Regions from separate parts of the Pseudomonas sp. LBUM1679 genome, predicted to be linked through region 2. Evidence: predicted binding sites of a transcription regulator. Region 2 holds the regulator's gene; each other region holds the start of a gene.

The links. Region 2 encodes sigma-54, which starts transcription at its own class of promoters, with help from an activator protein. Its sites were predicted from a motif close to ANTGGCATNNANNTTGCTNT; they were not measured.
Positions count from the first base shown of each region.
Region 1: a site for sigma-54 is predicted at 1,964-1,983, ahead of glnA (glutamate--ammonia ligase). Genes of this name have one in related genera too.
Region 3: a site for sigma-54 is predicted at 4,637-4,656, ahead of ACA062_RS24790 (flagellar hook-length control protein FliK). Genes of this name have one in related genera too.
Region 4: a site for sigma-54 is predicted at 2,255-2,274, ahead of glnK (P-II family nitrogen regulator). Genes of this name have one in related genera too.

Region 1 covers NZ_CP166774.1:313,650-320,641, reverse strand. Annotated here, with positions in the region: gene typA (translational GTPase TypA) at 1-155, opposite strand, end outside; gene thiI (tRNA uracil 4-sulfurtransferase ThiI) at 295-1,749, opposite strand; gene glnA (glutamate--ammonia ligase) at 2,082-3,488, shown strand; gene ACA062_RS01515 (DUF4124 domain-containing protein) at 3,785-4,300, shown strand; gene ACA062_RS01510 (DUF4124 domain-containing protein) at 4,297-4,917, shown strand; gene glnL (nitrogen regulation protein NR(II)) at 5,148-6,233, shown strand; gene ntrC (nitrogen regulation protein NR(I)) at 6,230-6,992, shown strand, end outside.
Region 2 covers NZ_CP166774.1:6,200,658-6,207,649, forward strand. Annotated here, with positions in the region: gene lptA (lipopolysaccharide transport periplasmic protein LptA) at 1-84, shown strand, start outside; gene lptB (LPS export ABC transporter ATP-binding protein) at 84-809, shown strand; gene ACA062_RS28315 (RNA polymerase factor sigma-54) at 989-2,482, shown strand; gene hpf (ribosome hibernation-promoting factor, HPF/YfiA family) at 2,557-2,865, shown strand; gene ptsN (PTS IIA-like nitrogen regulatory protein PtsN) at 2,878-3,342, shown strand; gene rapZ (RNase adapter RapZ) at 3,345-4,202, shown strand; gene ACA062_RS28335 (HPr family phosphocarrier protein) at 4,218-4,493, shown strand; gene ACA062_RS28340 (ZIP family metal transporter) at 4,602-5,495, opposite strand; gene ACA062_RS28345 (DUF2753 family protein) at 5,515-5,979, opposite strand; gene ACA062_RS28350 (class II fumarate hydratase) at 6,007-6,992, opposite strand, start outside.
Region 3 covers NZ_CP166774.1:5,465,712-5,472,703, reverse strand. Annotated here, with positions in the region: gene fliH (flagellar assembly protein FliH) at 1-191, shown strand, start outside; gene fliI (flagellar protein export ATPase FliI) at 181-1,539, shown strand; gene fliJ (flagellar export protein FliJ) at 1,546-1,995, shown strand; gene ACA062_RS24805 (STAS domain-containing protein) at 2,209-2,508, shown strand; gene ACA062_RS24800 (ATP-binding SpoIIE family protein phosphatase) at 2,514-4,220, shown strand; gene ACA062_RS24795 (Hpt domain-containing protein) at 4,251-4,598, shown strand; gene ACA062_RS24790 (flagellar hook-length control protein FliK) at 4,705-6,012, shown strand; gene fliL (flagellar basal body-associated protein FliL) at 6,333-6,833, shown strand; gene fliM (flagellar motor switch protein FliM) at 6,843-6,992, shown strand, end outside.
Region 4 covers NZ_CP166774.1:7,048,196-7,055,187, reverse strand. Annotated here, with positions in the region: gene ACA062_RS32350 (hypothetical protein) at 227-397, opposite strand; gene ACA062_RS32345 (HigA family addiction module antitoxin) at 591-854, shown strand; partial or broken gene ACA062_RS32340 (BRO-N domain-containing protein) at 860-1,386, opposite strand; gene ACA062_RS32335 (accessory factor UbiK family protein) at 1,801-2,061, opposite strand; gene glnK (P-II family nitrogen regulator) at 2,476-2,814, shown strand; gene ACA062_RS32325 (ammonium transporter) at 2,850-4,187, shown strand; partial or broken gene ACA062_RS32320 (secondary thiamine-phosphate synthase enzyme YjbQ) at 4,401-4,817, shown strand; gene sutA (dormancy-specific transcriptional regulator SutA) at 4,927-5,247, shown strand; gene ACA062_RS32310 (HAD family hydrolase) at 5,455-6,162, opposite strand; gene xerC (tyrosine recombinase XerC) at 6,159-6,992, opposite strand, start outside.

The DNA of each region.
Region 1 (6,992 bases), 1.3 Mb from region 2:
CGTTCTTTCTCCTGGTCGTTGGAGTCCATCACGCGCTCGTCGTTGAGCTCGTTGCGCTCCAGGGTGCCGGATTGACGCAAGAGTTTGTCTACCAGGGTGGTTTTACCATGGTCAACGTGAGCAATGATGGCGATGTTGCGTAGATTTTCGATCACTTGTGTATCTCGATCAGAGGATTCGGTGCGCTGACAAGTCTTGGCAGCGATTAACAGTAGAGTCAGGCCTTGCCGTTACAGCTTGACGGCGGCGTCGGGGGGCCGGTGACGCAGGCCACAGGCAAACAGCCCCGGGCTCTTAGCTCGGTCGATAAACGCGCACATTGGCATGCCCCTCACTGAGCAAATGGTGGGCATGCAGGCGACTCATCACGCCTTTGTCGCAATACAGCAGGTACTGGCGAGTAGGGTCCAGTTCCTTGAAACGAGCGTTCAATGCATAAAACGGCATCGTCTGTACCTCAATGCCAGCGAGTTCCAACGGCTCGTCATCAGCGGCATCCGGGTGACGGATGTCGATGATGATCTGGCCCGCCAGTGCTTCGCTGACTTCTTCGATCTGCAAGTCCTGGCCCAATTCGTCGATCACGCGATCGATCGGCACCAGTTTGGCGTTCTCGAGCGCACGCTCGAGTACCGCCATGTCGAATTCTTTCTCTTCATGCTCCACGCGCGGACGCTTGGCGTGGGTCTTGGGGTTCACCGAGATGACCCCGCAGTATTCCGGCATGTGCTTGGCGAAGTCGGCGGTACCGATTTCGTTGGCCAGGTCGATGATGTCCTGCTTGTGACTGGCAATCAGCGGACGCAAGACCAGCTTGTCGGTCACGCAGTCGATCACGGACAGGTTCGGCAGCGTCTGGCTCGATACCTGGGAAATCGCTTCGCCGGTGACCAGCGCTTCGATTTCCAGCCGATCGGCAATACGGGAAGCAGCGCGCAACATCATACGCTTCAAAACTACACCCATATGACTGTTATCGACTTTCCCGAGAATTTCTCCCAGTACTTCCTCGAACGGCACACTGACAAATAACACGCGTTGGGAGCTGCCGTACTTCTTCCAGATGAAATGCGCGACCTCCATGACGCCCAGCTCATGGGCACGCCCGCCAAGATTGAAGAAGCAGAAATGGCTCATCAGCCCGCGGCGCATGATCTGGTAAGCGGCAACGGTGGAATCGAAGCCGCCGGACATCAGTACAAGCGTCTGTTCCAGGGCCCCCAACGGATAACCACCGATGCTGTTGTGCTGGTTGTGGATCACGAACAACCGTTTGTCGCGAATTTCGATGCGAACTTCGATTTCAGGCTCTTTCAGCGAAATTCCGGCGGCGCCGCACTGACGACGCAGCTGGCTGCCGACGTATTTCTCGACGTCCATCGAGCTGAATTCATGCTTGCCGGCACGTTTGCAGCGCACCGAAAAGATCTTCCCGGCCAACGCCTCGCCGAAGTGCTGCTTGCACTTGGCGACGATGTCGTCGAAATCACCCAGCGGGTATTCATCGACCTGCAGGAAATGCGCGATGCCCGGCATGCAGCTCAGGCGCTCGGTCATCTCCTTCAGGGCCTTGGGCTCGCTGACGCGGGTTTCCAGCTCGAGATTGTCCCACACACCGTTCACCACCACAGCCGGGTCCAGGTCGCGGAGCACGGTACGGATGTTTTTGGCCAACTGGCGGATGAAACGCATCCGTACAGGGCGGCTCTTGATGGTGATCTCGGGAAAGACTTTTACGATTAGTTTCATGAAAACAGCGCGCGCTGGGCCAGCCGAAAAAGGGGGGCGCGGATTATAGCGGAAATTGCTCAAGGTTTAACCAGTTAATGTACAGAAGGTTTCGCGCGCACCAAAACAGGTCATTTATTGAATTGAGCGCCACATTACAGGGCGTGAATTTGTTCTTTATGACTGATTGCGCCTTTATAAGCGTGATATTGGGGCAAAAAAACCATGATGGGGCACTGGCATGCAATTTGCTCCCTTGTGAGGCAGGTTGCCTTGGCAGAGTATTCGCGCCGGCATCACCCACATTCCAAGGGCCTTCCACTACCCAAGCCCGAATCCACCCGGAGGACACTATGTCGAAGTCGGTTCAACTCATCAAAGATCATGACGTCAAGTGGATTGATCTGCGCTTCACAGACACCAAAGGCACTCAGCATCACGTGACCATGCCGGCTCGCGACGCGCTGGATGACGCTTTCTTCGAAGAAGGCAAAATGTTCGACGGTTCCTCCATCGCTGGCTGGAAAGGCATCGAAGCCTCCGACATGATCCTGATGCCGGACGACAGCACTGCCGTTCTCGACCCGTTCACCGAAGAGCCGACCCTGATCCTGGTCTGCGACGTGATCGAGCCTTCGACCATGCAAGGCTACGACCGTGACCCACGTGCGATCGCCAAGCGTGCCGAGGAATACCTGAAGTCGACCGGTATCGGCGACACCGTATTCGTTGGTCCAGAGCCTGAATTCTTCATCTTCGACGAAGTGAAGTTCAAGTCCGACATCTCCGGTTCCATGTTCAAAATCTTCTCCGAACAAGGTTCGTGGATGTCCGACCAGGACGTGGAAGGCGGCAACCGTGGCCACCGTCCAGGCGTCAAAGGCGGCTACTTCCCTGTTCCGCCGTTCGACCACGACCACGAAATCCGTACCTCCATGTGCAACGCCATGGAAGAAATGGGCCTGGTCATCGAAGTTCACCACCACGAAGTGGCGACTGCCGGCCAGAACGAAATCGGTGTGAAGTTCAACACCCTGGTGGCCAAGGCTGACGAAGTTCAGACCCTGAAGTACTGCGTACACAACGTTGCCGACGCATACGGCCGCACCGCGACCTTCATGCCTAAGCCGCTGTACGGCGACAACGGTTCGGGTATGCACGTTCACCTGTCCATCGCCAAAGATGGCAAGAACACCTTCGCTGGCGAAGGCTATGCCGGCCTGTCCGACACCGCCCTGTACTTCATCGGCGGCATCATCAAGCACGGTAAGGCCCTGAACGGCTTCACCAACCCGTCGACCAACTCCTACAAGCGTCTGGTCCCAGGTTTCGAAGCTCCAGTGATGCTGGCCTACTCGGCTCGCAACCGTTCCGCTTCGATCCGTATTCCTTACGTGTCCAGCCCTCGCGCTCGCCGTATCGAAGCTCGCTTCCCGGATCCGGCAGCCAACCCGTACCTGGCCTTCGCTGCCCTGGTAATGGCCGGCCTGGACGGTATCCAGAACAAGACCCACCCTGGCGACGCTGCTGACAAAAACCTGTATGACCTGCCGCCTGAAGAGGCGAAAGAGATCCCACAAGTTTGCGGCAGCCTGAAAGAAGCCCTGGAAGAGCTGGACAAAGGTCGTGCGTTCCTGACCAAAGGCGGCGTTTTCAGCGACGACTTCATCGACGCTTACATCGCCCTGAAAAGCGAAGAAGAAATCAAGGTACGTACCTTCGTACACCCACTGGAATACGAGCTGTACTACAGCTGCTGATCCGGTAGCGCCTGCGCAAGCGGCGTGACAAAGAGGCCTCCTTCGGGAGGCCTTTTTTGTTGACACGATTCCACAACCGATGAAGAACCCTGTGGGAGCGGGCTTGCCCGCGATAACGTTGTACCAGTCAATATTACTGTTGGATGTGCCGACGCCTTCGCGGGCAAGCCCGCTCCCACAGGGAACTGCAGTGTTTGGGAGACTTCGGTAAATCATGCCCAAGTATTAACAACTTGGGTCAACCACCACCCCTGACCTATGCTGCCCCCCAACGCTTTCATTTTCTGGTCGATTTTATGGGTCGTGGTTTGCTACTGATGTTGCTGCTGATCGCCCTGCCTGCCGCAGCGCAGATCTATAAGTACACCGACGCCAACGGCAACACCGCCTACAGCAACCAACCGCCCGACGGCGTGAAGGCGCAGCCGGTCGAGTTGCCGCCGCTCAACAGTGTCGAGCCCCTGACGCCAAGCGCACCCGCGCCACCTGCCGACGCCATTGATCGCGAGCAGCCTCGCAGCGCCTACGAGGTGCTGGAGTTGACCGGCCTGCCGACCACCGAAGCCCTGCGCGCCAACAACGGCACCTTCACCGTCAACGTATTGATCAAGCCTCGCCTGCAAGGTCCGCATCTGTTCAGGCTGTTGCTGGACGACCAACCCTACGGCCAACCCGGCAACGTGCCGATCCTGCAGCTGGTGAACATTGATCGCGGCTTGCACAGCCTCGCGGTGCAGGTCATCGACGGGGAAAACATCGTCCAGCAGAGTCCGAGCGTGACCTTCACCGTACAACGGGTGCATAAGCCGTGAGGCGCTGGCTGTTGATCGCATGCTGGATCGCCCTGCCCGTAGCGGCCGACGTGTTCACCTACGTCGACGCTCAGGGCAATCGGGTCTTCACCGACCGACCAGGCGCCGACAACGCCAAGCGAGTGCCGATAGCCCCGAGTAATCGCATGTCAGCCAACCCGACCGCCGCAGCCCCTGTCGCTGCAGGTAAAAAGACCGAAGCCAAGGCACTTTTCCACTATGACATGCTGCGAGTGCTGGTACCGGAGCCCGACGCCACTGTCCGCAGCAGCGCCGGCGAATTGATCGTCAGCGTCACCAGCGAGCCCGGCCTGCAACGCGGTCACCGCTTCCGCCTGCTGCTGGACGGCCAACCCGTTGCCGAACCCGGCCCCAGCCCGGTCTTCCCCCTAAGCAACGTCGACCGCGGCAGTCATCACCTGTCCGTGGAGATCCTCGACGAACAGGGCCGCACCGTGGAACGCACGGCCAATCAGCCATTCCACATGCTGCGCATATCCCTCGCGCAGAAACGCCAGGTCACACCCTGTGCGCTCGATGACTACGGCCAACGACCGGAATGTCCACTCAAGGACAAACCCGAAGAAGAGAAAAATTCCTTCCTGCCTTTCTTCTAACCTCGCTCAGCTTTGCGCACTATATTGGGGCGACATGCTGCCCCATATCCACTCGCCACCCCATTTTGGTTCGAAAATACCCGTCAAAGCTGGCAGAACGCCACGCAACCGAGCGTCAAACGTCTGTTTCAGGCCTCAAACGCTTCTTTTCGGAGCCTTGGTTTGGTTTTTGCATTTTCCTTGTACCAACGCTTGTTTCTTGCGCACGCTCCGCTCCAAAAGAGGTCCTGATGACCATAAGCGACGCACTACACCGTTTGCTACTCGACAACCTGACCACCGCCACCATCCTGCTCGATGCCGAACTGCGTCTTGAGTACATGAACCCGGCGGCGGAGATGCTCCTGGCCGTCAGTGGACAGCGCAGCCATGGGCAGTTCATCAGTGAATTGTTCACCGAATCCCCCGAAGCGCTGAATTCCCTGCGCCAGGCGGTCGAGCAGGCGCACCCGTTCACCAAGCGCGAAGCGATGCTCACCGCCCTCACCGGCCAGACCCTCACCGTGGATTACGCGGTGACACCGATCCTGGCCAACGGCGCTACCATGCTGCTGCTGGAAGTCCACCCCCGGGACCGTTTGCTGCGGATCACCAAGGAAGAGGCCCAGCTGTCGAAGCAGGAAACCAGCAAGATGCTGGTGCGCGGTCTCGCTCACGAAATCAAGAATCCGCTGGGCGGGATCCGCGGCGCGGCGCAATTGCTCGCCCGGGAATTGCCGGAAGAAAGCTTGCGTGACTACACCAACGTCATCATTGAAGAAGCCGACCGCCTGCGTAACCTGGTCGATCGCATGCTCGGCTCCAACAAGCTACCGTCCCTGGCCATGTGCAATATTCATGAAGTGCTCGAGCGCGTCGGCCAACTGGTCGAGGCTGAAAGCCAGGGTTGCATCACTTTGGTGCGCGACTACGACCCCAGCATTCCCGACGTGTTGATCGACCGCGAACAAATGATCCAGGCCGTGCTGAACATCGTGCGCAACGCGATGCAGGCCATCAGCACCCAGAACGAGCTGCGCCTGGGCCGCATCAGTTTGCGCACCCGCGCCATGCGCCAGTTCACCATTGGCCACGTGCGCCATCGCCTGGTGACCAAGATCGAAATCATCGATAACGGTCCGGGCATTCCCGCCGAGCTGCAGGAAACCATCTTCTTTCCCATGGTCAGCGGGCGCCCGGACGGTACCGGGCTGGGCCTGGCCATTACCCAGAACATCATCAGCCAGCACCAGGGCCTGATCGAATGTGACAGCCATCCAGGCCACACCACCTTCTCGATCTTTCTGCCACTGGAACAAGGAGCCACATCGACATGAGCCGTAGTGAAACCGTGTGGATCGTCGATGACGACCGTTCTATCCGTTGGGTCCTGGAAAAAGCCCTGCAGCAAGAAGGCATGACCACGCAAAGCTTCGACAGCGCCGATGGTGTGATGAGCCGCCTGGCGCGTCAGCAGCCGGACGTGATCATTTCCGACATCCGCATGCCCGGCGCCAGCGGCCTGGACCTTCTGGCGCGGATTCGCGAACAACACCCACGGCTGCCAGTGATCATCATGACTGCGCACTCCGACCTGGACAGCGCTGTCGCGTCCTATCAGGGCGGCGCGTTTGAATACCTGCCCAAGCCGTTTGATGTCGACGAAGCGGTTTCCCTGGTCAAGCGCGCCAACCAGCACGCCCAGGAACAACAAGGCCTGGAAGTCCCGGTCGCTCTGACCCGCACCCCGGAAATCATCGGTGAAGCGCCGGCGATGCAGGAAGTGTTTCGCGCCATCGGGCGCTTGAGCCATTCCAACATCACCGTGTTGATCAACGGCGAATCCGGCACCGGTAAAGAACTGGTGGCCCATGCCCTGCACCGTCACAGCCCTCGGGCGTCTTCGCCGTTCATCGCGCTGAACATGGCAGCGATCCCGAAAGACCTGATGGAGTCCGAGCTGTTTGGCCATGAGAAAGGTGCGTTCACCGGTGCGGCCAACCTGCGTCGCGGGCGTTTTGAACAAGCTGATGGCGGTACGCTGTTCCTCGATGAGATCGGCGACATGCCAGCGGACACTCAGACTCGCTTGTTGC
Region 2 (6,992 bases):
GGCACCAAAGTCACCGAAGAACGCCCGCGCATCGACATGGTGATCCAGCCGAAAAAGAAATCCGACGAGCAAAAGGCCCAGTAATGGCAACTCTGAAAGCTCAGCATCTGGCCAAGAGCTACAAGAGCCGCCAGGTCGTGCGCGACGTCAGCCTGTCCATCGACAGCGGTCAGATCGTCGGCTTGCTTGGCCCTAACGGCGCCGGCAAAACCACCTGCTTCTACATGATTGTCGGCCTGGTACAGGCCGATCAGGGCCGTGTACTGATCGACGACCTGGACGTCAGCCACCAGCCGATGCACGGTCGCGCGAAAGCCGGTATCGGCTATCTTCCGCAGGAAGCGTCGATCTTCCGTAAACTCTCGGTGGCCGATAACATCCTGGCGATCCTCGAGACCCGCAAGGAACTCGACAAGGCCGGTCGCCGCAAGGAGCTGGAAAGCCTGCTGCAGGAATTCCACATCCACCACATCCGCGACAACCTCGGCATGAGCCTGTCCGGTGGCGAACGCCGCCGCGTGGAAATCGCCCGCGCACTGGCCACCAACCCGAAATTCATCCTCCTCGACGAACCTTTCGCCGGCGTGGACCCGATTTCGGTGGGCGATATCAAACAGATCATCCACCACCTCAAGGCCAAGGGCATTGGCGTGCTGATCACGGACCACAACGTCCGCGAAACCCTGGATATCTGCGAAACCGCCTACATCGTCAACGATGGCCAACTGATCGCCGAAGGCGACTCTGCCACCATCCTGGCCAACGAACTGGTCAAGGAAGTGTATCTGGGCCATGAGTTCCGCCTGTAAGCGGTGTCCGCCTTGTCGCCCAAGCGCTTGTCTCGATAAAAAATCAACACTTTTTTATTGTTACAGCGCTCTAGGCAAACGCTAAAGTTTCGGGCATATAATTTGCTTATGTTTGGCGCTCCGGCGCCCTGTAGTGGATGGCGCATGTGCGCCGGCGAATAAGGTGTTAAGCCCCTGCCATGAAACCATCGCTAGTCTTGAGAATGGGCCAGCAGCTGACGATGACACCGCAGCTGCAACAGGCCATCCGCCTGCTCCAATTGTCGACCCTGGACCTGCAACAGGAAATCCAGGAGGCCCTGGAGTCCAATCCGATGCTCGAACGCCAGGAAGAAGGCGACGACTTCGATAACGCCGACCCCTTGGCCGACAAAGCCGAACAGCTCCCCAATGCCGACGTGTCGGAACCCTCCTACCAGGAAACCGCCCCGACGGTGGATAACCTCGAGGAAGGTGACTGGAACGAGCGCATTCCCAACGAACTGCCCGTCGATACCGCGTGGGAAGACGTTTACCAGACCAGCGCCAGCAGCCTGCCGAGCAACGATGACGACGAGTGGGACTTCACCACCCGTACGTCGGCCGGTGAAAGCCTGCAGAGCCATCTGCTCTGGCAACTGAACCTGGCACCGATGTCCGACACCGATCGCCTGATAGCCGTGACCCTGATCGACTGCATCAACAATCAGGGTTACCTGGACGAATCCCTCGACGAAATTCTCGAAGCCTTCGATCCGGAACTGGACATCGAACTCGACGAAATAGAAGCCGTCCTGCATCGCATCCAGCAATTCGAACCCGCCGGCATCGGCGCCCGCAACCTGGGCGAATGCCTGTTGCTGCAATTGCGCCAGTTGCCCGCCAAGACCCCTTGGCTGGCCGAGGCCAAGCGCCTGGTCAGCGATTACATCGACCTGCTTGGCAGCCGCGACTACAGCCAGTTGATGCGCCGCATGAAGCTCAAGGAAGATGAGCTGCGCCAGGTGATCGAACTGGTGCAGAGCCTCAACCCGCGTCCTGGCTCGCAGATCGAGTCCAGTGAAGCCGAATACGTCGTCCCCGATGTCATCGTGCGCAAGGACAACGAGCGCTGGCTGGTGGAGCTGAACCAGGAATCGGTGCCACGGCTGCGGGTCAACGCCCAATACGCCGGCTTCGTGCGCCGCGCCGACACCAGTGCCGACAACACCTTCATGCGCAATCAGCTGCAAGAGGCCCGCTGGTTCATCAAGAGCCTGCAGAGCCGCAACGAAACCCTGATGAAGGTGGCCACCCAGATCGTCGAGCATCAGCGCGGCTTCCTGGAATACGGCGACGAAGCCATGAAACCGCTGGTGCTGCATGACATCGCCGAAGCGGTCGGCATGCACGAGTCGACGATTTCCCGGGTGACCACGCAGAAATTCATGCACACCCCTCGGGGCATCTATGAATTGAAGTACTTTTTCTCCAGCCACGTCAGCACCTCCGAAGGCGGTGAATGCTCGTCCACGGCGATCCGCGCGATCATCAAAAAACTGGTTGCAGCGGAAAATCAGAAAAAGCCGTTGAGTGACAGCAAGATCGCTGGTTTACTGGAGGCACAAGGCATTCAGGTGGCTCGCCGCACCGTCGCCAAGTACCGCGAATCCCTCGGGATCGCGCCTTCGAGCGAACGCAAGCGGTTGATGTAGAGCCACGCCACAGCGTTCCAGTGGCAGGCATTTCTGCCTGCCGCTTTATGCACTGGCAACGAAGGAGAAGCTGTATGCAAGTCAACATCAGTGGACACCAACTGGAAGTGACCGAACCTCTTCGCACCTACATCGGCGAAAAACTCGAACGATTGGAGAGGCACTTCGACAAGATCACCAACGTGCAGGTCACGATGACGGTCGAAAAGCTGAAGCAGAAAATCGAAGCCACGCTGCATATTCCCGGCAATGAAGTCGTCGCCAACGCGGAACATACCGATATGTACGCGGCGATCGACGCATTGACCGACAAGCTGGATAAACAACTCAAAAAGCATAAGGAAAAGACCCAAAGCCTCCTCCAGGGCGCGACCGGTCGTTAACACTCCCAACCCATGATCCGACTTGAAAGCATCCTGACCCCCGGCCGTTCCCTCGTGAACGTGCCGGGCGGCAGTAAAAAGAAAGCCCTCGAACAAATTGCCAACCTAATCCATCGCGAAGTGCCGGATCTGGAGATGCAAGTTGTCTTCGAGGCGTTGATTGCCCGTGAAAAACTCGGTTCGACCGGTTTTGGCAACGGCATCGCCATTCCCCACTGTCGCCTCAAGGGCTGCACCTCACCCATCAGCGCCTTGATGCACCTCGACGCACCCATTGATTTCGACGCCATCGATGGCGCCCCGGTTGACTTGCTGTTCGTTCTGCTGGTCCCGGAAGCGGCTACCGATGCGCACCTGGAGCTGCTGCGTCAGATTGCCAGCATGCTCGATCGCAAGGAAGTACGCGAAAAGCTGCGCAGCGCCCCGAGCAATCAAGCCTTGTATCAGGTTGTCCTGGACGAGCAAAACGGTCCGTAATCATGCGCTTGATCATCGTCAGTGGCCGCTCCGGCTCAGGTAAAAGCACCGCGCTCGATGTTCTCGAGGACAACGGCTTCTACTGTATCGACAACTTGCCTGCCGGGCTCCTGCCGGAACTGGCCGAACGTGCGTTGATCCACACTGAACTCGCCCAGCCGCTGGTTGCCGTGTCCATCGACGCGCGTAACTTGCCGAGCCACCTTTCACGCTTCCCCGAGCTGCTGGAAGAAGTCCGCAGCCGGCATATCCAGTGCGATGTCCTGTACCTGGACGCCGACGAAGAAACCTTGCTCAAACGTTTTTCGGAGACCCGTCGGCGTCACCCGCTGAGCAACGCCAACCGTTCACTGGCGGAGGCGATCAGCGATGAAACCACCCTGCTCGGGCCGATTGCCGACCTCGCCGATCTCAAGGTCAACACCACCAACCTGAACCTGTATCAGCTGCGCGATACCATCAAGCTGCGCCTGCTGAATCAACCGGAGCCCGGTACGGCGTTCCTCGTGGAATCCTTCGGCTTCAAGCGTGGCATGCCGGTGGACGCCGACCTGGTGTTCGACGTGCGTTGCCTGCCGAACCCCTACTGGAAGCCGGAGTTGCGCGAACAGTCCGGGCTCGATAAGCCGGTCGCCGACTACCTGGCGGCACAGCCGGACGTCGAAGAAATGTTCCAGGACATTTCTACATACCTGCTCAAGTGGCTGCCGCGCTTTGCGGCCAGCAATCGCGCTTATGTCACCATCGCCATTGGCTGCACCGGCGGGCATCACCGCTCCGTCTACCTGACCGAACGCCTGGGTCAGGCCCTGCAAAAAACCCTGAAGAACGTCCAGGTCCGCCACCGCGACCTCAGCTAAAGGATTCACATCGCGATGCCTGCTCTGGAAATCGAAATCATCAACAAGCTGGGCCTGCATGCCCGTGCATCTGCAAAATTTGTCGGCGTGGCCGGTCAGTTCAAGGATTGCTCGATCAGGGTAGGACGCACCCCGGAGTCAACGGTCGATGGCAAAAGCATCATGGCGATGATGATGCTCGCGGCTGGCAAGGGCACCAGGATTTATTTGAGTACCGAAGGCGAGCAGGAACAGGAAGCGCTGGATGCGCTGGTGGCGTTGATCAATAACTACTTCGACGAAGGTGAGTAAACTCGCCCATGTAGGAGCGAGGCTTGCCCGCGAAGAACGATGACACGGCTCATCAGTTCCACTGCGTAACGGCATTCGCGGGCAAGCCTCGCTCCTACACAGGCCGTGTTACGCCAAAGCCGTATCCATCACCATCATCAAACAAAACCCGATCAACAACCCCAAGCTGGCCAGCTTGTCATGACCGTGTCGACGCGACTCGGGAATGACTTCATGGGTCACCACCAACAGCATCGCCCCCGCCGCCAGCGCCAACCCCAAAGGCAGCAGCATCTCGGCCAGGCTGACCAGCCAGGCGCATAACAGCGCGAAGACCGGCTCGACCAACCCTGACGCCGCGCCGATCAGGAATGCCTTGACCCGCGACATCCCTGCCCCGGCCAACACCAACGCAATCACCAGCCCTTCCGGCACATCCTGCAAGGCAATACCCATGGCCAGACTGTCGGCATCCGGCATCCCGCCACCGGCCGAGACGCCCACTGCCATGCCTTCCGGTATGTTGTGAGCAATGATGGCAAACACGAACAGCCAGATGCGCGGGGGAATCACCGGATGTTCAACGGTCCCCACGAGCATCTCCGGCGACGCACCGGACACCTTGCGATCCACCAGAAACAGCCCGAACGCACCGAGCATGATGCCGAAGCTGATCAAACCGCTGGCCGCCCAAGGTGTCAGCCCCAGGTTTTCTGCGGCCGAGATACCCGGAACGATCAGCGAAAACGCCGTCGCCGCGAGCATCACCCCGGCGCCGAAGCCCAGCAGCGTATCGCTGACCGCCTGGGGCATCTGCCGAATCACCAATACCGGCACCGCGCCCAACGCTGTGCCCAGAGCGCAGATCGCCCCGCCTTGCAGCGCGCGTAACAGTTTCGGCTCCAGGTCCAGCCATACCAGCCCTTGGGCACCCAACAAGGTCATGCCTGCCAGCAGTAACAGCGATCCCAGCGCGTAACGAAACATTCGTCCACTTCCGATCGCCAGTGTTTCAGTGCCCATAATCAGCCTTGGAAGATTTTTATAGAAGACTCAAGCCAGCGCCGCCTGATAGCGCGCGCAGACTTGTGGCCAATTGATCACGTTGCAGGGCAACATCCATGTCCAGCAAACGATGGCTGCGCGGGTACTCGCCGTGCTCGCTGATGAAATTCAGCAGCTCGACGTAGGTCTTGCTGCTCTGACGCCATGCCGCTTCACGCAAGGCCGGCGCCAGACGCGGGTCCTGCATGGTCTGCAATAACCGCTGATGGATGGCGCACAAATATTCGGCGCTCTCCTCCGGCTGATTCAGACGCAGATGCAGGTCTGCCAGGTTGTGGTGGGAAATCACGCAGGCCGCCACCGCTTCATCGGCATCCGCCCAGCGCTCGAACAACACCTGGGCCAGGGCCAATGCCTGCAAATACGCCTCGCGGGCATCGACCAGCTCGCCCAGCATGAAACAGCGATTAGCTCTTTCGATCGTGCGTTTCCAGTGCTCCATGGTGAGGCTCCAAAGCGCTAACGGTGATTACACGCCGCCTGCGGTGAGTTTTTCCGGGTCGAGCAACACCTCAAGCTGGTTGCGTGTGAGGTCGGTGTGTTCCAGGGCGACATCGATCACCGGACGCCCCTGCTGATAGGCCTTCTTGGCGATTTCAGCGGCTTTTTGGTAACCAATGATCGGGTTGAGTGCAGTGACCAGAATCGGGTTGCGCGACAGCGCTTCCTTGATCCGGGCTTCGTTGACCTTGAAGCTGGCGATGGCCTTGTCACCCAGCAGACGGCTGGCGTTGGCCAACAACTCGATGCTGCTCAACAGGTTCTGGGCGATGATCGGCAACATCACGTTCAGCTCGAAATTGCCCGACTGGCCGGCGATGGTGATGACTGTGTCGTTGCCGATCACTTGAGCCGCGACCATCGCTGTGGCTTCCGGGATCACCGGATTGACCTTGCCCGGCATGATCGAAGAACCCGGCTGCAAGGCTTCGAGCTCGATTTCACCGAGACCGGCCAGAGGGCCGGAGTTCATCCAGCGCAGGTCATTGGCGATTTTCATCAACGAGACCGCCGTGGCTTTAAGCTGCCCGGATACTGCAACCGCGGTGTCCTGGGAGCCGATCAGCGCAAACAGGTCCTTGCCCGGCGTGAACTGCACCTGGGTCAACTTGCGCAATTGCTGACTGAAACGCGCCGCAAACTCTGGATGTGCATTGATCCCGGTGCCCACCGCCGTGCCGCCTTGAGCCAGGGCTTGCAGGCTCGGCAGCAGGTCCTGCAGATGGCCAATGTTCGCCTTGAGTTGCTGCGCCCAACCGTTGAGCACCTGGCTCATGCGCACGGGCATGGCGTCCATCAGGTGCGTGCGCCCGGTCTTGACGTGGTGATGAACGGCCTCGGCCTTGCGCTCGATCACTTGCACCAGATGCAGCAGCGCGGGGAGCAATTGCTCATGCAACGCCAGCGCAGCGCTGACATGGAGGGTGGTCGGGATAATGTCGTTGCTGCTCTGGC
Region 3 (6,992 bases), 730 kb from region 2:
GCCGGGTCGAGACCGAGCACAGTCGCATTGACGCGTCGATTGAAACCCGGGTTACGCGGGTCATGGACAAGCTGTTCGATCAACTGCACGAACAGGTGCTGCACCCGGCGGCGCCGGACCTGAGCCTGGAGCTGCCGACGGGCAACACACCGGCAGCCGCCCCCGCACTGGACCTGCCCGATGCGCCTTGACCGCACCAGCTTCGCCAAGCGCCTGGGCAGTTATGCCGAGGCCACCACGCTGGCCGGCGCGCCGATCCTCGAAGGCCGCCTGCTGCGCATGGTCGGCCTGACCCTCGAAGCCGAAGGCTTGCGCGCCGCCATGGGCAGCCGCTGCATGGTGATCAACGACGACAGTTACCACCCGGTGCAGGTCGAAGCCGAAGTCATGGGCTTCTCCGGCAACAAAGTCTTTCTGATGCCGGTCGGCAGCGTCGCCGGTATCGCCCCCGGTGCGCGCGTGATTCCGCTGGCGGATACCGGTCGCTTGCCGATGGGCATGAGCATGCTCGGACGGGTGCTCGATGGCGCCGGTCGGGCGCTGGACGGCAAGGGCGGGATGAAGGCCGAAGACTGGGTGCCGATGGACGGCCCGACCATCAACCCGCTCAAGCGTGAACCGATCAGCGAACCGCTGGACGTGGGCATTCGTTGCATCAACGGCTTGTTGACGGTCGGTCGCGGCCAGCGCCTCGGGTTGTTTGCCGGTACGGGCGTGGGCAAGAGTGTGCTGCTGGGCATGATGACCCGCTTCACCGAGGCCGACATCATCGTGGTCGGGCTGATCGGTGAGCGCGGTCGTGAGGTCAAGGAATTCATCGAGCACAGCCTCGGTGAAGAAGGCCTCAAGCGTTCGGTGGTGGTGGCGTCGCCCGCGGACGATGCGCCGCTGATGCGTCTGCGCGCGGCCATGTACTGCACGCGCATCGCCGAATATTTCCGCGACAAGGGCAAGAACGTGCTGTTGCTCATGGACTCCCTGACCCGATTCGCCCAGGCCCAGCGGGAAATCGCCCTGGCCATCGGCGAACCGCCCGCGACCAAGGGTTATCCGCCGTCGGTGTTCGCCAAGTTGCCGAAACTGGTGGAGCGCGCCGGCAATGCCGAGAAGGGCGGCGGTTCGATCACCGCGTTCTACACCGTGTTGTCCGAAGGCGACGATCAGCAGGATCCGATTGCCGACTCGGCGCGAGGCGTGCTCGACGGGCACATCGTACTGTCCCGACGCCTGGCCGAGGAAGGCCACTACCCGGCGATCGATATCGAAGCATCCATCAGCCGGGTCATGCCGTCGGTGGTGTCAGCCGAACACATGGCCCGCGCCCAGTACTTCAAGCAATTGTGGTCGCGGTATCAGCAGAGTCGCGACCTGATCAGCGTCGGCGCCTACGTCGCCGGCGGTGATCGGGAAACCGACCTGGCGATTGCCCTGCAACCGCAGTTGGTCAAGTACCAGCGCCAGGGCCTGAACGACAGCATCAGCCTGGGTGAAAGCGAAGCCTACCTGGGTTCGATCTTTGCCCCTGCGGCCGGCGGCTAACCGGCCATGGCCCAGAGTCGCGCAGCCCGCCTGGCACCGGTGGTGGACATGGCGGAAAAGGTCGAGAAAGCCGCGGTCCAGCGCCTGGGGCATTTTCAAGGGCAGGTCCGTCTGGCCGAAAGCAAACTCGCCGACCTCGAAGCGTTTCGGCTCGACTACCAGGAGCAATGGATCGTGCGCGGCAGCAGCGGCGTTTCCGGTCAATGGTTGCTGGGGTATCAAGGCTTCCTCGCGCAACTGGGCACGGCCATCGATCAGCAACGACAGAGCCTGACCTGGCATCAGAACAATCTGAACAAGGCACGGGAAACCTGGCAGCAGGCGTATGCCCGGGTCGAAGGATTGCGCAAGCTGGTTCAGCGTTACATGGACGAGGCGCGACGGCTGGAAGACAAACGCGAGCAGAAGCTGCTGGATGAATTGTCGCAGCGGTTGCCGCGGCAGGATCCGTATTGAATCGGTAAGACCGCGTTATCGTTCATCGCGGGCAAGCCCGCTCCCACAGGTTTTGTGTCGTATTCATATGTTGTGAACGACACAAAACCCTGTAGGAGCGAGGCTTGCCCGCGAAGGCGTCCTCGGCCCCACCACAACTACCAGCCTTGCCCCCACCCCCGCCAAGTGCTAAACCTTCTACACGTACGTTCCCCAATGACAAGGAAGCCGTTCATGTCAGTCTTATCAGAAGTATCCCCCGATGGACAAAAGCTGACGATTTCGATCAAGGGACGATTCGATTTCGCCAAGCATCAGGAGTTTCGTGACTCCTACGAGGACAAGAAACTCTCCGCCGTCGTCGTCGACTTGAAAGAAGCCACCTACCTCGACAGTTCGGCACTGGGCATGTTGCTCTTGCTGCGCGATCACGCCGGTGGCGACGATTCCGACATTCGCGTGGTCAACAGCAGTTCCGACGTGAAGAAGATCCTCGCCATCTCCAATTTCGACAAACTGTTCGACATCAGTTGAGCGGCATGCAGGCGCCGCTCGAATCGCTGACGGTCCTGATCGCCGAAGACAGCGCGGCCGATCGCATGCTGCTGTCGAGCATCGTCCGGCGCCAGGGCCATGCAGTGCTGACGGCCGCCAACGGTGCCGAGGCGGTCGAAGCGTTCCGTCAGCAACGCCCGCAGCTGGTGTTGATGGACGCGATGATGCCGGTGATGGACGGCTTCGAGGCGGCACAGCAGATCAAGGCGTTGGCCGGCGAAACCCTGGTGCCGATCATCTTTCTGACGTCGCTCACCGAAAGCGAAGCCCTGGCGCGCTGTCTGGAGGCTGGGGGCGACGACTTTCTGGCAAAGCCCTACAACCAGGTGATCCTCGCCGCCAAAATCAAGGCGATGGACCGCTTGCGCCGGTTGCAGGCCACCGTGTTGCAGCAGCGTGACCAGATCGCCCGGCATCACCATCACCTGCTCAATGAGCAGCGGGTGGCCAAGGCCGTATTCGACAAGGTGGCCCATTCCGGTTGCCTGAATGCGCCGAATATCCGCTACCTGCAATCGCCCTACGCGCTGTTCAACGGTGACTTGCTGCTGGCCGCGTTCACCCCGGCCGGCGACATGCATGTATTGCTCGGGGATTTCACCGGCCATGGCTTGCCGGCGGCGGTCGGGGCCATGCCCCTGGCTGAAGTCTTTTATGGCATGACGGCCAAGGGCTACGGCCTGGCCGAAACCTTGCGCGAGATGAATGCCAAGCTCAAGCGCATCCTGCCGGTGGACATGTTCTGCTGTGCCACGCTGCTGTGCCTGAGTTTTCAGCGGCGTTCGGTGGAGGTGTGGAACGGCGGGATGCCGGACGGTTACCTGCACAGCATCGCCACGGGTGAGCGCACGCCGCTCAAGGCTCGGCACTTGCCGCTCGGTGTGCTGAGCCCGCAAACCTTTGACGATCGCACTGAAGTGTTGCCGATGGCCGTCGGCGATCGGGTGTTTCTGTTATCCGACGGCGTGCTCGATACCTGCGATACCCAGGATCAACTGTTTGGTGTCGAGCGACTGCAGCAGGTGTTTGCCGCCAATCGTCAGCCTGATGAGTTGTTCGCCGAGATCGAGCAGGCGCTGCGCGATTTTCGCGGCGAAGCCCGTGACGACGTCAGCATGGTCGAGGTCAGCTTGCTGGAGGCGGCGCAGATGAGCCCGCCGGCGATGGTGTATTCCGACAGTGGCCAGTCCTGTCCGCTGGACTGGTCGGTGTGTTTCGAGTTTCGCGCGGCCACGCTCAAGCGCTTCAACCCGCTGCCCTCTCTGTTGCAGTTGCTGCTTGAGGTCCATGGGCTGCGGGCGCAAAGCGGGGCGCTTTACAGTGTGCTGGCGGAACTGTATTCCAACGCCCTGGAGCATGGCGTACTGGGCCTGGACTCCAGCCTCAAACGGGATGCCTCGGGTTTTACCCGCTATTATCAACAGCGCAATACGCGCCTGGATGAGTTGCGCGATGGCTTCATCCGGGTACATCTGCAGGTGACACCGAAGGGCGAAGGCGGTTGCCTGACGGTTCGCGTTGAAGACAGTGGCAAGGGTTTTGATGTCGATCGGGTGCTGCAGCTGCCCGCTGATGGTGTCCGTCTGTCGGGACGTGGCATCGGTCTGATCCGTCAATTGAGCCGTAATGCCAGCTGGTTCGACGATGGTCGAAGTGCCCGCGTGGAATTTTTCTGGGAGGCTCTGGCATAATCCACGCATTCTTGATCAAGGAGTGAGCAAGTGGCTGACACACATCTGGACCGCGACGTGCTGAGCGCGTTGCAAGAAGTCATGGAGGATGAGTATCCGCTGTTGCTGGATACCTTTCTCGCTGACGCTGAAGAACGCCTGGTACTGTTGCACAAGGCAGACGATGCCCAGCAACTGATGAATGCTGCCCACAGTTTCAAGGGCAGCAGCAGCAACATGGGCGCCATTCGCCTGGCCCGGTTGTGCCATGAGCTGGAGCAATGCGCCAAGCAGAAACGCCTCGCCGGCGTTGAACAACTGGTGGGCGAAATTGACGGCGAATTCGCCCTTGTCCGACCGCTTTACGAGGCCGAGCGTCAGCGCGCTCTTGCCGACTAGGACAACTGTGTTGGCGCTTTTCGCGCCGCTCACCTGAACCTGGCGCGACCCTTGCTTTGCTCTCCGTCAACTGTACCTACGTTCCCAGTGCGGCGGAGACCGTTTCATGCCCGTTACCCCCAATATGCTTCTGCAGGCCGCCGCCCAGACCAAGGCCAAGGCGGCATCCGCCAATACACCGGCGCAGGTCGCCGAGCCCGGGGCCAAGGCCTCCAGCTTCGCTCATGTCTACGCCAATCAGGCTCGGAACACAGGTTCTGCAGGGAACGACGGGCCGGCCAAGCCCATGCGCGACACCGCCGCTGAGGGGCCGGGCAAAAAGGACCTCAGCCACGACAAGGCTGCCGCCCCGAAACCGGCCGTTGCCGATAGCGGCAAATCCTTGCCCGCCGATAAACCGGCGGCCGACGACCCGATCGCCGACGATGGTTCGGATGCCGCTGACGCCTCTGTCACCGAGGCGACGGGCGAGCCAACCGTCGATCCCGCAGGGCCGACACTCGTTGCGCAAACTCCGCCAGCGGTAGTCGCGGTGCCGCCCCTGGGCGAACAGCCGGTGGTCGCGGCAACGACGCCGGCCGTCACCGTCGACGCCACGTTCGATCCCCAGGCCGACCCCCTCGATGCCCTGCCAGCCTTGCGCTTGGCCATGGAGCAGGGCGGGCACGTTTCCGCTTCGAGCCAGGCTCGGCCACCAGCGCTGCCGACCTCGGCCGAAGCCGATGGCGAGCCGGCTTCGGCACAAAACCTGATCGCCGGCACGGCGAGCATGCTTGACGTGCAGGCCGAAAAGGACAGCACCGAGGGCGGGGACAAGGCCTTCAGCGGCCTGCTCGATGACGGCTTGAAAGACTTGAAGACCGCCAGCAGCGATACCCGTGTCGACGATTTCGCCAACCGCCTGGCGGCGTTGACCCAGGCGGCCACGCCGAAAACCGCTAACGCATTGCCGGTGAACCAGCCGATCGCCCTGCATCAAAGTGGCTGGACCGAAGAAGTGGTGAACCGGGTCATGTACCTGTCCAGCGCCAACCTCAAGGCGGCCGACATCCAGTTGCAACCGGCCGAACTCGGGCGCCTCGACATTCGGGTGAACATGGTGCCGGATCAGCAGACCCAGATCACCTTCATGAGCGCGCATCCAGGTGTTCGCGAAGCGCTCGACGGGCAGATGCATCGCCTGCGCGACATGTTTGCGCAGCAGGGCATGGGCCAGGTTGATGTCAATGTGTCCGACCAATCCCGTGGTTCGCAGCAAGGACAGGACCAGGCACAGCACAGTCACGGCGGGCGGACCAGCGCCAGCGGTGGTCGCCTAGATGCCATGGATGACGAGCGTGCGCCAACAGTCGCCGAAGTGGCGGCCAGCGCTACCAGCATCGTCGGCTCCAGCGCAGTCGACTACTACGCCTGATCAAGCCCAACCCCCCCTGTAGGAGCTGGCTTGCCAGCGAAGACGGTATACCAGCCAATACATCTATCGACTGACACACCGCCTTCGCTGGCAAGCCAGCTCCTACAGGGGGCGTGCGGTGTGTCAGCTAATACACATGTTGACTGACACACCGCCTTCGCTGGCAAGCCAGCTCCTACAGGGGGCGTGCGCGGTGTGTCAGCTAATACACGTATCGACTGACGTGCCGCCTTCGCTGGCAAGCCAGCTCCTACATGGCATAACACTTGCTCTTGCCAAGCCTGCGACTGTGAAACCCCGATTAGTGACGGATTATTGGCATGGCGAATAGCGAAGACGCGGTTAAAGACCCCGCAACCAAACGCAAGATCAAGCTGATCATTGTGACAGTGGTTGCCCTGCTGCTGGCGATCGGCTTGTCCGTGGGGGCCACCTGGTACTTCATGCACAGCCCCCGGAGCACGCCAGTCGCCGCGCCGCAAACCTTGGATGTCGGCAAACAGCCGGCGGTTTTCGTGCCCCTGCTTCCGGCCTTCATTGCCAACTACAACCAGAACGGCCGGCAGCGCTACATGCAGGTGAGCATCACCATGCTGGGTCGCGATCAAGCCGATCTGGACGCGCTCAAGGCGCACATGCCGGTGATCCGCAATAACCTGGTCATGCTGTTCTCCGGGCAGGACTTCGCCACCCTGGCATCGCCGGTCGGCCAGGAAATGTTGCGGCAGAAAGCCACGGCCAGCGTCCAGGAAGTGGCGCACAAAGAACTCGGCAAAGTGGTCATCGAACAATTGCTATTCACTAATTTCGTACTGCAGTAGGAACACGACATGGCCGTGCAGGACCTGCTGTCCCAGGATGAGATCGACGCGCTGTTGCACGGTGTCGACGATGGTCTGGTACAGGCCGATATCGCTGCCGAACCCGGCACCGTCAAAAGCTATGACCTGACCAGCCAGGATCGCATCGTCCGTGGACGC
Region 4 (6,992 bases), 850 kb from region 2:
ATTCGTCGGGACTGGGCACCAGCTAAGGCCCCCCCGCATTTTTGGCAGCAGAGAAAGCTGGTTTCTCTGAAGTAGTGACGATGGGTTCGCCTGTCGGATTCTGAACCCAAGGTCGCAAGGCTGGGAGCTAAAGAATCGCTGCGACTACTCCTCAAAATTACCTAAAAGGCGTCCGGTGGACGCCTTTTTTATTTCTGATTCGGTATTGCTCGTGGTACCTGTCCGACTAGCTTCTTTTGCCGGCCAGTAAACCAACTGGCTCAAGTTCTTTGCCGTGCGCGGCGGCGACTTCAAAATAGCGGCGTTGATTGACCGATATATTTCCGGCCAGCCGAAGTGCTTCGGCGTGAAACGCTGCAATTTGTAGCAGTTTTGCCTTTCGTTTTTTTTGGCTCATACACACCTCGTGCTAGATCTGACCACAGAAGGTAACGGAGAGAGACGGGGATACGAAATCAGGTGTGAGAGGCAGTTTTTGTAGGACTGTTCCGAAATGTATGAAGGCCAATGCCTGAATAGCGGGGGCGCTCTTGTGTGCTCGAGGGGGCTGCTTATGATCACAGCAGATCAAGCCACCCGGAGAAGGGAATATGAACACTAATGGAATGCGCTCGATTCATCCCGGAGAAATCCTTGAGCAGGAGTTTCTTGAGCCATTGGGCGTCACGGTGGCTGATCTTGCTTGCCAGCTTCCTGATTTCGAGATTGAACTGACAAAACTTGTAGCGCAGAGCACGGGAGTCAGCCCAGACCTTGCCAGAAAGCTGGCCACTCACTTCAATACCACGCCCGATTTTTGGCTGAATCTGCAATCGACCTACGAAGTGCGCAGTGACGATATCGAGCGTGGTTAGGTTGACTATAACGACTGGAATACTCGCGACGCTTTTTTCACCACGGCACATTGACCGCGTGTTGTGCCGGTTCTTCATTCGGCAGCAGGTGCGGCACATCTTGCAACCGAATCCACGGCTGGTTGTTCCAGTGCAGCAAGCTTAGCGACATCTCTGGCCAGTCCAGTCTGCTCAGGATCGGGCGTTCGGTTGAGGCGGGTTGCTGGGCGTCTCTGAGGGCTGGCACTACTTCGTGGGTCAGCCATTCGCGCAGGCCTCGATATTCTGGGCAGTAGTGATAGACCAGGAGCGCGTAAACGCCGGATTCGCTGATCAGCAGGGTATTTTTGATGCTGCCGTGGGTGAGTATTTTTGCGGTTTGGCGTTGGTCGGGGTCGAGTTTTCGGAGGGTGCGTTCGTCGAGGAAGAGGCGCAGCAGTCGGCCGAGGTCGCGGGCGCTGAACCAGGGCTGGTTTTGCAGGAGGAGGGCGTGGAGGGGGAGTTTGTGGCGGGTGAAGATGTGGGGGATCAGATAAGTGTCATCGCTATTCATTGATACAGCTCCTTTTGCTTGAAAGGGCTGCCAGCAATCGTCGCCAAACGATTGGGTGGCAGCTGTACGCGGGTTGGCGAACCGGAGCAAAAGGAACCCGGCAGACCCGAAGGTCTCCCACGCACAGCCGCCATGACTCGAGTCGATGGTCGTCGTGCGCCTTAAGCTTTCCGGGTCGCCAAACCCAGTGCTGAACATTCAGCAGTGGGTGAGCATAGGAACCGGGGCTTTGCGGCGCAATCGGACGGCGGTGGTGATGTTTGTAGGACGTTGCTGAGATGTTTGCGGGGCTTGAGATCAAAAGATCGCAGCCTTCGGCAGCTCCTACAGGGGGGTGGTCGAGCCGGTGTGGGGTGGCGGAAGACCGAGGTGACCCTATTCGCGGGCAAGCCCGCTCCCACAGGGATTGCGGGGTTATTCGGTTGGTGGGTTGAGCTTGGCTTCCAGCTCGGCCACTTTTGCTTCGAGACTTTCCAGTCGTGCCCGGGTTCGTGCCAGTACGACCATCTGGCTGTCGAATTCTTCCCGGCTCACCAGATCCAGCTTGCTGAAGCCGCTCTGCAACAAAGCCTTGAACTGGCTTTCGATTTCGCTTTTCGGCAGTGGGTTGTCACCGCTGAAGAGGCGGGAGGCGGTGCCGCTCAGGGCGTCGAGGAAGTCTTTGGGCGCGAGCATGGGAAAGGTCCTGGAAACTAATGGCGAGCAGTGTATCACGCAGTGTCTATAGTCAATCCCGACCGCAGGGATGCACGCTTTTCGCGCAGGCTGACGGACGGCGGCGCACTGTTGTTGTGCGTATCCGTCATGCCAATTAGGCGAAGGGGCTCAAGGCAGCGACCAAGGCATTGAATTTAATGGGTTTGGGCAAGGTGGCAAGCTTTCTGCTTAGGCGATAGTGACCCATGCACTGATGCAGTCGCTGTGACGAAGCAGTGCGCCAAGCGAAACGGGGAGTTTCGTCAGGAGCGGTTAGCTGGCGTCGGACGGGCAGGTAAGGCCGACGATGCGTTACAAAGCCAGGCACTGCGCTTAGACTTGAGTCGGGTTTGTTTTCCTGGGGCAAGTCCACCAATTCGGGAGAGAGTTTTCATGAAGCTAGTCACTGCCATCATCAAGCCGTTCAAGCTGGACGACGTACGCGAGTCGCTGTCCGAGATCGGCGTGCAGGGCATTACCGTTACTGAAGTCAAAGGCTTCGGTCGGCAGAAGGGTCACACCGAGCTGTATCGCGGCGCGGAATACGTGGTCGATTTTCTGCCCAAGGTGAAAATCGATGTCGCCATTGACGACAAGGATCTGGATCGGGTTATCGAGGCGATAACCAAGGCTGCCAACACCGGCAAGATCGGTGACGGCAAGATCTTCGTGGTCAATCTGGAACAGGCGATTCGCATCCGTACCGGCGAAACCGATACCGACGCAATCTAAGCCGCCACCACCCCAACGCCCCAGGAGAAAACAATATGACTCTGCGTAAATTCGCAGGGCTAGGAGCCCTGTTGTCCCTCGTAATGCCCAGCCTGGTCATGGCGGCAGACGAAGTGGCGGCCCCAGTCCTCAATTCGGGTGACACTGCCTGGATGCTGACCTCGACAGCCCTTGTGCTGTTCATGACTATTCCCGGCCTCGCGCTGTTCTACGGCGGCATGGTTCGGTCGAAAAACATTCTTTCCGTGATGATGCAGTGCTTCGCCATTACCGGTCTGATCAGCATCCTGTGGGTCATTTATGGCTACAGCATCGCGTTCGACACCACCGGCATGGAGCAGGGCGTCGTCAATTTCAACTCGTTCTTCGGCGGCATGGGCAAGGCATTCCTCGCCGGTGTCACGCCATCGAGCCTGACCGGTCCCGCGGCGCTGTTTCCTGAGGCGGTGTTCATCACCTTCCAGATGACCTTCGCCATCATCACCCCGGCGTTGATCGTCGGTGCCTTTGCCGAGCGGATGAAGTTCTCCGCCATGCTGATCTTCATGGGCATCTGGTTCACCCTGGTGTATGCACCGATCGCGCACATGGTCTGGTCCGGCAACGGCGGCCTGATGTGGGACTGGGGCGTACTCGACTTCGCGGGCGGCACCGTGGTGCACATCAATGCCGGTGTGGCCGGTCTGATCTGCTGCCTGGTACTGGGCAAGCGCAAAGGTTTCCCGACCACTCCGATGGCGCCGCATAACCTCGGCTACACGCTGATGGGCGCGGCCATGCTGTGGGTCGGCTGGTTCGGTTTCAACGCCGGTTCCGCTGCAGCGGCCAACGGCACTGCCGGCATGGCGATGTTGGTCACCCAGATCGCCACCGCCGCTGCCGCACTGGGCTGGATGTTCGCCGAGTGGGTCACCCACGGCAAACCAAGCGCACTGGGTATCGCCTCGGGTGTGGTAGCGGGTCTGGTCGCCATCACGCCGGCCGCAGGCACCGTGGGCCCGATGGGCGCGCTGGTGATCGGTCTGGCAGCGGGCGTGGTGTGCTTCTTCTGCGCCACCACCCTGAAACGCAAACTCGGCTATGACGATTCCCTGGACGCCTTCGGCGTGCACGGTATCGGCGGTATCCTCGGCGCGATCCTGACCGGTGTATTCGCCGCTCCGGCCCTGGGTGGTTTCGGCACCGTGACCGATATCGGTGCACAGGTGTGGATCCAGCTCAAGGGCGTGGGCTTCACCGTGATCTACACCGCGATCGTCACCTACATCATTCTCAAGGTGCTGGACGCCGTCATGGGGCTGCGTATCACCGAAGAAGAAGAGGCCGTCGGCATCGACCTGGCACTTCACAACGAGCGCGGCTACAACTTGTAAGAACGCGCCTGAAAATTTGCCCGGCTTGCCGGGCATTTTTTTGTCTGGAGTTTGTCAGTGAAGGAACAGCTGAAAGGTTTTTTCGTACAGGTTTCGTGACGTTTACGCGGCGTGTTTTTGTACGGCCAATGGCTTACATGATTGAAGGAATATTAGGGCCTTTGTTTTTTCCCAGAGCGCGCTAGAATGCGCCCCGAACGTGCGGAGAACTGTATGTGGCAACAGACTCTGATTACCTTGCGGGCGAGGCCCCGGGGCTTTCATCTGGTAACGGACGAGTTACTCGCCGGCCTGCCTGAAATCAAGGCATGCCGGGTCGGTCTGTTGCATTTGTGGCTACAGCATACCTCGGCCTCGTTGACCATCAACGAGAACGCCGATCCGGCGGTACGTCGCGACTTCGAACGATTTTTCAATCGTCTGATCCCACAAGGAACAGACGGCTATGAGCATAACGACGAAGGTCTGGACGACCTCCCGGCGCACTTCAAGGCCAGCGTGCTTGGCTGTCAGCTCAGTTTGCCGATTCAGGCAGGCCGATTGGCGCTGGGGACCTGGCAAGGCGTTTATCTGGGCGAGCACCGTGATCAGGGTGGTGCTCGTAAAGTCCTCGCCACCCTGCACGGTGAAGAGGCAAAGCCGTTGGTCCCAATGGCGGTTGAATTTTTTCCGGCAGCCGTCGACAGACGGCAAAGCTGGGCTATAACTAATCTGCTTTTCGCAAGTCATGAGGTAGAACATGAGCGACGATGATCTGGAAAACGACGACCTCGAAGTAGGCGACGACGAAACCGAAGAAGGCCTTGAAGCGGTGGCGGAAGACGTCGCTGAAGACGACGGCGGTGAAACGCCCGTTCCAACCGCCAAAGGCAAGGCCAAGGCTGCGGTATCGGTCGATGAGCTGCCGAGCGTCGAAGCCAAGAACAAGGAACGCGATGCCCTGGCCAAGGCCATGGAAGAGTTCCTGGCGCGGGGCGGCAAGGTGCAGGAAGTGGAGGCCAATGTGGTCGCCGATCCTCCCAAGAAGCCTGACAACAAGTACGGTAGCCGGCCTATCTGAGCCTCTGCCCGTGCTTGCTGAAAAAGCCCGCCGTCGCTGCGGGCTTTTTCTTGGGGGCGGGAAAATCAGGAGCCTGGCGGTGATCCCCTGTAGGAGCTGGCTTGCCAGCGAAGGCGGTGTGTCAGTCGATACATGTATTACTGAAAGGACGCCTTCGCTGGCAAGCCAGCTCCTACAGGGGTTTTGCGGTGTTTGTTGGGTTGAGGTTCAGGCCGAGCCTGCATTCCACCGCGCCAACAACGCCGGCAAATCGCTCAGGCTGCGAATCTCCGCGTCCGGCAAACGATCCGCTTCCCAGGCTTTGCCCGCCGGGTTGAACCAGATCGCCCGCAACCCCGCCTGCTGCGCTCCGGCAATGTCATCGCCCGGATGATCGCCGACATGCACCGCCGTCTGCGCCGTTGCCCCGCCACGCTGCAATGCCTCATGAAACAGTCGCGCGTCGGGTTTGCCGATGCCGATATCTTCAGCACACAGCGCAAACTTGAAGTAATCCGCCAGCCCTAATCGGCGCACATCGGCGTTGCCATTGGTGACCACGCCCAAGGCGTAATGCTTGGCCAGTGTCTCCAGCGTCGGTTCAACTTCAGGGAACACTTCGATCTGGTGCCGCGCATGCAAAAACACTTCAAAGCTCTTGTCAGCCAGGTCCGAAGCCTGACCATGGTCGTAGCCGGCTTCTTCCAGCGCGTGGAACAACACGCGCCGACGCAGGGCGCTGATGCGGTGCTTGAGGCCAGGCTCGCTGCTCAAAATCCGTTCACGAATGGACCACAAATGCTCCACCGGCACGGCGCCCAGGTTTGGTGCGTGCTCGGTCAGCCATTCACGCAATATGGCTTCGGCGCTGACGATCACCGGGGCGGTGTCCCACAGGGTGTCGTCGAGGTCGAAGGTGATCAATTTGATGGTCATGAATCATCGCCTTTAATACGTTTGGCCCGTGGATGGGCGCTGTCGTAGACCGTCGCCAGGTGCTGGAAGTCCAGGTGGGTGTAGATCTGGGTGGTCTTGATGTCCGAGTGGCCGAGCAGTTCCTGTACGGCGCGCAAGTCCTGCGACGATTCGAGCAGGTGGCTGGCGAAAGAGTGTCGCAACATGTGCGGATGTAGATTCTGTCCCAACTCGCGTTCGCCAGCGGCCTTGACCCGTACCTGAATCGCCCGAGGGCCGAGGCGACGACCTTGCTGGCTGACAAACACCGCGTCGTCCGCCGGATTGGCCATTGCCCGCAACGCCAGCCACTGCTCCAGCGCTTCGCGCGCTTTCTTGCCGACGGGCAATAGTCGCGTCTTGCTGCCCTTGCCGAGCACCTGGACCATCCCGTCGGCCAGATCCAGCTGATCGAGATTGAGCCCGGTCAGCTCCGAAAGGCGTAATCCCGAGGAATAGAACAACTCCAGAATCGCCTGGTCACGACGCGCCAGGAAGTCATCTTCCACCGCGCCTTCCAGCAATTGCAGCGCGCGGTCGGTATCGAGCGTTTTCGGCAGACGGCGTTCGCCCTTGGGCGGTGCCAGACCGTTGGCCGGATCGTGGTCGCAGAGGCCTTCGCGATTCAGATAGTGATACAGCCCGCGCACTGCCGAGAGCAGCCGCGCCAGGCTGCGCGACGACTGGCCCTGGGCATGCAGGCGCGCGATCAGGCTGCGCAGGCGCTGGATATCCAGCGCGGCCCAACTGTCGATGTTCTGTTTGACGCACCAGCCCAGCACTTTGTCGAGGTCGCGGCGGTAGGCGTACAG